DNA from 3 places in the Streptomyces sp. NPDC057697 genome. Region 1 is predicted to be linked to each of the others. Evidence: riboswitches for the same ligand, from Rfam matches in the RefSeq annotation. Region 1 holds a riboswitch; each other region holds the start of a gene.
The links. A riboswitch is a leader RNA that binds a small molecule or an ion and turns the genes downstream of it on or off. The one in region 1 is predicted to bind thiamine pyrophosphate.

Region 1 (2,257 bases):
CCACCGAGTTCAGTTCGCCGAGGGTGCGCAGTTCAGCGAACTGGGCCTCGTCATTGGCGTCGGCGATGGAGCCGGGGCGCAGCCCGTCCCCCAGCGAGTACGTGACGTCGTAGGCCGCGAGGATCTCGCAGAGCTCCTCGAAGTGCTCGTACAGGAAGGACTCCTTGTGGTGCGCGAGGCACCACGCCGCCATGATCGAGCCGCCCCGGGAGACGATGCCGGTCTTGCGGCGCGCGGTCAGCGGTACGTACGGCAGGCGCACGCCGGCGTGCACCGTCATGTAGTCGACGCCCTGCTCGGCCTGTTCGATGACGGTGTCCTTGTAGATCTCCCAGTTCAGCTCCTCCGCCCGGCCGTCGACCTTTTCGAGGGCCTGGTAGAGCGGGACGGTTCCGATCGGAACGGGTGAATTACGCAGAACCCACTCACGGGTGGTGTGAATGTTGCGGCCGGTGGACAGATCCATGACGGTATCGGCGCCCCAGCGCGTCGCCCACGTCATCTTTTCCACCTCCTCCTCGATGGAGGACGTCACCGCGGAGTTGCCGATGTTGGCATTGACCTTCACCAGGAACCGCTTGCCGATGATCATCGGCTCGATCTCGGGGTGGTTGACGTTGGCGGGCAGCACCGCCCGCCCGGCCGCGATCTCCTCGCGCACCACCTCGGCATCGACGTTCTCCCGGATCGCCACGTACTCCATCTCCGGGGTGATCTCGCCCCGGCGGGCGTACGCGAGCTGGGTCACGGGCCGCCCGTCCCGGCTCCGGCGCGGCAGCCGCGGGCGGCCGGGGAAGACCGCGTCGAGGTTGCGCAGCCCGCCCCGGGGCGAGGTGTGCTTGAGCCCGTCGTCCTCGGGGCGGGCCGGGCGGCCGGGGTACTCCTCGGTGTCGCCGCGGGCGATGATCCAGTTCTCCCGCAGCGGTGCGAGACCGCGGCGGACATCGGTCTCGACGGTGGGATCGGTGTACGGCCCCGACGTGTCGTACAGCGTCACGTCCTTGCCGTTGGTGAGGTGCACCTGCCGGACCGGCACCCGGAGGTCCGGGCGCGAGCCCTGGACGTACCCCTTGTGCCAGCCGATGGACTTCCCGGCCTCGTCGCTCTGGTTCGAGGCAGGCGTGCGTGCGTCCGCTGTGGTCATGAGACCTACTCCCTACGCCGGCATTACCCGGTAACAGGTTCGGCGGTCGGCGCAGCCCGTCCCGTACGGACGTACGGATGTCAGCGCCCTCTCAGCCCGGTGCTCCGAGCTCCCGCGTGTGCAAAGGTTCCTCCACGCTAGCGCCCCTTCCGCCGTGATGAACAGAGGGCCCGTTCCTTCTTGCGATGATCGGCCGGTGACGTCCCCCCATATCGCCCACGAACCGCAGAGCCGTCCTCAGGACCAGCACCACGGTCACTCGCACGGCCACGGCCCTGCCGCCCCCGTCTCCACACATCTGCGCAAGGTCATCGCGGCCGTACTGATCCCGTTCGCCACCGCCGTCCTCGTCGGTCTGGTGGCTCTCTGGCCGGGTGGCACGCCGCCGCACGAACGGACCGGCGTCGGATTCGACCGGCAGACCCAGCAGGGAAAGGTGGTGAGTGTCGACAAGGTGGACTGCAAGGACGTGAACGCGGTTCAGACGCCCGTCGGCGGGGACACCACACCGCCCTCGGAGAGCGCACGGGGGTTGTGCGGGCACGCCACGATCGAGGTGACGACCGGTCATGACCAGGGCCGGACCTTCACCGAGATCGTCCAGCCCGACTCGCCCCGCCAGCTGCGCCGGGGCCAGGGCGTGGTCGTGGCGTACGCCCCCGACGCGCCCCACGATCTTCAGTACTCGGTGACGGACGTCAACCGGAAGTTCCCGATGACCCTGCTGGCCGGGATCTTCGCCCTGGTCGTGGTCGCGGTGGGCCGCATGCGCGGGGTGATGGCGCTGGTCGCGCTCGCCGTGTCGTTCGCCGTGCTGACCCTGTTCATCCTTCCGGCCATACTCCAGGGCTCGAATCCGCTGCTCGTCGCGGTGGTCGGGGCCGGCGCGATCATGCTGATCGCGCTCTACATGTGCCACGGTCCGAGCGCCCGCACCTCGGTGGCGGTGATCGGCACGCTGATCTCACTGCTGCTGATCGGGCTGCTCGGTTCGCTCTTCATCGGCTGGGCGAGCCTCACCGGGAACACCGACGACAACACCGGCCTCATCCACGGCCTGTACCCGCACATCGACATGAGCGGACTGCTGCTGGCCGGTGTCATCATCGGATC
Region 2 (2,257 bases), on a different contig from region 1:
CGGTGCCCGCGGCGAGGCTCCGGACCTCGCCGTTCACGGACACGGACAGGGTGTGGGGTACGGGCTCGGCGGTCATACGGGCTGCTCCTGACGTACGGGGGCGGCGGAGGACGGGAAACGGCGGGGGGTGAAAGGGGCGGCCTGCTCGGGCGGCTCGCCGCCGGTGAGGAACTCCGCCATGACGTCACCGGTGAGGGGGGTGAGCAGCACCCCGTTGCGGTGGTGGCCGGTGGCGAGGAGGAGGCCGGGCAGGGCGGTGGGGCCGAGCAGCGGGGCGTTGTCGGGGGAGGCGGGGCGCAGCCCGGCCAGGGTCTCGGTGAGCGGCAGCTCGGTGATGCCGGGTACCAGCTCGTGGGCGTCCCGCAGCAGCTCGTAGACGCCGCCCGCGGTGACGGTGGTGTCCCAGCCCTGCTCCTCGCTGGTGGCGCCCACGACCAGCTCGCCGTTCTCGCGCGGTACGAGATAGACATGGCTGCCCCGGACCACCGCCCGGACGGTCCGGCTCAGGAACGGCGCGTACGGCGCGGGCACGGTCAGCCGCAGCACCTGGCCCTTCACCGGCCGGACCGGCGGCACGACCTCCTCGGGCAGCCCCGGCAGCCGGCCGCTGAGGCTGCCCGCGGCGAGCACGACCTGGTCGGCCGCGAGCTCCGTACCTCCGGCGAGCACCGCCCCGGCGGCCCGGTCGCCCACCACACCCAGGCGCTCCACCCGGTCGCGGTGGAAGACCACCCCGGCCCGTTCGCAGGCGGTCAGCAGGGCGGCCGCCAGCCGACGGGGATCGATCTGGTGGTCGCCGTCCACCCGCAGACCGCCGCGCACGCCCGGCGCGAGCATCGGCTCCAGCCGACGGCACTCACGGCCGGTGAGCCACTCCGACTCCAGACCCGAACGCCGCTGGAGGGCGTGCAGATCCCGCAGCTGGGCGCGGTCGTCGGCGTCCAGCGCGACGGCCAGGGTGCCGCAGGTCCGGAATCCGGTCTCCCGCCCGCTCGCCGCCTCCAGCTCGGCCACGAAGGCCGGATAGCGGGCGGCGGAGGCGAGATTGAGGCCCAGCAGCAGCTGTTCGCCGTAGTGGAGCTCGGTGACGGCGGCCAGCATTCCGGCCGCCACCCGGGCCGCCCCGCCGCCCGGCCCGGGGTCGGCGACCGCCGTGCGCAGTCCGCGCTGCGCGGCCCGCCAGGCGGTCACCAGGCCGATGATCCCGCCCCCGATGACGAGCACGTCGGATCCGTTTCCGTTCCGAGAAGAACGCATGGGCTTCCAGCCCCTCCCTTCGCCGGCATGACCCGGATCAGGTTCGTACGGTCGGAGGCCGCCCAGCCTCCCTCTCAGCCCGGTGCGTCCGGGCTCCCGCGAGTGCTTTACGTCGGCCACCCTAAACCCCGTCCCCCGGGCCCGGTAAGGGCGTGGCCGCCGCGTTCCCTCCGCCGCGGGCCCCGTCGGAGCCCCGGGAGAACGGCGGGACGGGTGCGGCCGGAGCACTCGCCCTTTTCTGATGATCTATCAGGTGCTTAAGGTGTACGGGTGAGCGAGCAGCAGCAGTCGGAGCAGCCGGAACGGCGGGCAGGACGCCGCGTCGTCATCGTCGGTGCGGGCATGGCCGGGGTGCAGACCGCGGTGGCCCTGCGGGAGCAGGGCTTCACCGGCCCCGTCACCCTGATCGGCGCCGAACCCCACCAGCCCTACGACCGGCCCCCGTTGTCCAAGGCGGTGCTGCTCGGCAAGGCCGAGGACTCCGCCTTCGACATCGACTTCGAGGCGCTGGAGATCGATCTCCGGCTGGGCCGCGAGGTCACCGGAGTGCGGCCCTCGGCGCACGAGCTGGACACCGGGTCGGGGCCCGTCCCCTACGACGTCCTGGTGATCGCGACCGGCGCCGAACCGGTCGTCCTGCCCGGGGCCGAGGGCGTTCCCGGCGTCCATCTGCTGCGCACCCTCGACGACGCGGCACGGCTGCGCCCGGTCCTGGACGAGCGGCACGGCGTCGTGGTCGTCGGCGCGGGCTGGATCGGCGCCGAGTTCGCCACCGCGGCCCGCTCCGCGGGCTGCGCGGTCACCGTGGTCGAGGCCGCCGACCGGCCCCTCGCCGGCGCGGTGCCCGCGGAGGTCGCCGCCCCGATGGCCGCCTGGTACGCGGCGAGCGGCGCCGAACTCCTCACCGGAGCCCGGGTCGCCCGCGTCGAGCCGGGCCGGGTGGTCCTCGCGGACGGCCGCACCGTCCCGGCCGGGGCGGTCGTCGTCGGCATCGGCGCAC
Region 3 (2,257 bases), on a different contig from region 1:
TTGAGCGGCATGTCCTCCTGGAAGCTCTTGCCGATCAGGAAGTCCAGCAGCGCCTTGCCGCCCGCCTCGTTCTTCGCGCCCTTGAGCAGGCCCGCGAACTCGATCTGGCGGAAGCAGGTCCCGGTGGCCACCCCGGTCGGCGCGGTCTTCGGCTGCGGCTTCGCGTACAGCACCTCGACGGGCGGGCTGGAGGCGTACGAGACGACGAGCGGCCGGTCCGCCTTGGCCTTCCTGCCGCCCGCGGAGCCGGAGAACTCCTCGTTGTACGCCTGCTCCCAGCCGTCGACGACCTTGACGCCGTTGTCCTTCAGCTTCTTCCAGTAGTCCTGGTAGCCCTTCTCCCCGTAGGTGGCGACGGTGCCGAGGAGGAAGCCGAGGCCGGGCGAGGAGGTCCCGGCGTTCTCCGTGACGAGGAGGTTCTTGTACGCGGGCTTCGCCAGGTCGTCGAAGGACTGCGGCGGCGCGAGCTTCTTGTCGGCGAAGTACTTCTTGTCGTAGTTGACGCAGATGTCGCCGGTGTCGACCGGGGTGACCCGGTGCTGGTCCGCGTCGAGCCGGGTGTCCGCCGCGACCCGGCCGAGGCCCTTCGCCTCGTACGGCGTGAAGAGCCCGCTGTCGAGGGCGCGGGAGAGCAGCGTGTTGTCGACGCCGAAGAACACGTCGCCGCGCGGCGAGCCCTTGGTGAGGATCTCCTGGTTGAGCGCGACACCCGCGTCGCCGCTCTTCAGCACCTTGACGGTGTAGCCGGTCTCCTCGGTGAACTCCTTCAGCACGTCCTTGGAGGCGTTGAAGGAGTCGTGGCTGACGAGGGTCACGGTCTTGGAGCCCGAGCCCTTCGTACCGCCGGTGGCCGAGTCGTCGGAGCTCCCGCATCCGGCGAGTGCGGTGACGCCGAGCGCGGCGGCGACGGCCGATGCCGCGAGCTGCCTGGTCCTGCGCGTGGTGCTCATTGTGGATTCCTCCTGGGTTTTGGCCAGGAAGAGACGCGGCCCCGCCCGCGGGAAGCGGGCAGGGCGCAACAGCATGAGTTGATGACCGAACTTCCTACCCGGAATGACCCGGGCGAGGTTCAGAGGGTCTGCGGCCGACCTGTCCTCGGTGCCGCACTCTCAGCGCTGTGGCGCTCCCCTGTCGGAATATGAAGTTGATTTCAGGCCCAGATTACACGGGCACGGGGGCCCGCCCGGGGGCGGCCTCAGCGCTCGGCCGCCGCCAGCTGCCCGCAGGCTCCGTCGATCTCCTGGCCACGGGTGTCCCGCACGGTGACCGGCACCCCATGGGCCGCGATCGCCTCGACGAACGCCTTCTCGTCCTCCGGGCGGGAGGCGGTCCACTTGGAACCGGGCGTGGGGTTCAGCGGGATCAGGTTGACGTGCACCCGCTTGCCCTTGAGGAGCCGGCCGAGCCGGTCGCCGCGCCACGCCTGGTCGTTGATGTCGCGGATCAGCGCGTACTCGATCGAGATGCGGCGGCCGGACTTCTCCGCGTACTCCCACGCGGCGTCCAGCACCTCCGCCACCTTCCAGCGTGTGTTCACCGGAACGAGGGTGTCACGCAGCTCGTCGTCCGGGGCGTGCAGCGAGACGGCGAGGCGGCACTTGAAGCCCTCGTCCGCGAAACGGAGCATCGCGGGCACCAGGCCCACGGTGGAGACGGTGATCCCGCGCTGCGAGAGCCCCAGCCCGTCCGGCTCCGGGTCGGTCAGCCGCCGGATCGCGCCGACCACGCGGTTGTAGTTGGCGAGCGGCTCGCCCATGCCCATGAAGACGATGTTGGAGAGCCGCGCCGGACCCCCGGGGACCTCCCCGTCACGCAGCGCCCGCATCCCGTCCACGATCTGGTGGACGATCTCGGCGGTCGACAGATTGCGGTCGAGACCGGCCTGCCCCGTCGCGCAGAACGGGCAGTTCATCCCGCATCCGGCCTGCGAGGAGATGCACATCGTCACCCGCTCCGGGTAACGCATCAGGACGGACTCGACGAGCGTGCCGTCGTGCAGCTTCCAGAGCGTCTTGCGGGTGGTGTCGTCGTCGCAGCTGATGTGGCGGACCACGGACATCAGGTCGGGGAACATCGCCTCGGCGAGCTTGTCCCGCGATCCGGCCGGGATGTTGGTCCACTCGGCCGGGTCGTGCGCGTACCGCGCGAAGTAGTGCTGCGAGAGCTGCTGGGCGCGGAAGGGCTTCTCGCCGATCGCGGCGACGGCTTCCTTGCGCTCGGCGGGCGTGAGGTCGGCGAGGTGCCGCGGCGGCTTCTT

Region 2: linked by a shared signal. The riboswitch ahead of thiO (glycine oxidase ThiO) and the one ahead of thiC (phosphomethylpyrimidine synthase ThiC) in region 1 are both predicted to bind thiamine pyrophosphate.
Region 3: linked by a shared signal. The riboswitch ahead of ACFVFH_RS26020 (thiamine ABC transporter substrate binding subunit) and the one ahead of thiC (phosphomethylpyrimidine synthase ThiC) in region 1 are both predicted to bind thiamine pyrophosphate.

The regions. Positions count from the first base shown of each region.
Region 1 is NZ_JBHVJA010000003.1:245,536-247,792, forward strand. It holds gene thiC (phosphomethylpyrimidine synthase ThiC) at 1-1,144, opposite strand, end outside; TPP riboswitch at 1,137-1,270, opposite strand; gene ACFVFH_RS10895 (YibE/F family protein) at 1,341-2,257, shown strand, end outside.
Region 2 is NZ_JBHVJA010000001.1:341,987-344,243, reverse strand. It holds gene thiS (sulfur carrier protein ThiS) at 1-76, opposite strand, end outside; gene thiO (glycine oxidase ThiO) at 73-1,257, opposite strand; TPP riboswitch at 1,255-1,367, opposite strand; gene ACFVFH_RS01545 (NAD(P)/FAD-dependent oxidoreductase) at 1,528-2,257, shown strand, end outside.
Region 3 is NZ_JBHVJA010000011.1:101,321-103,577, forward strand. It holds gene ACFVFH_RS26020 (thiamine ABC transporter substrate binding subunit) at 1-950, opposite strand, end outside; TPP riboswitch at 1,024-1,140, opposite strand; gene rlmN (23S rRNA (adenine(2503)-C(2))-methyltransferase RlmN) at 1,196-2,257, opposite strand, start outside.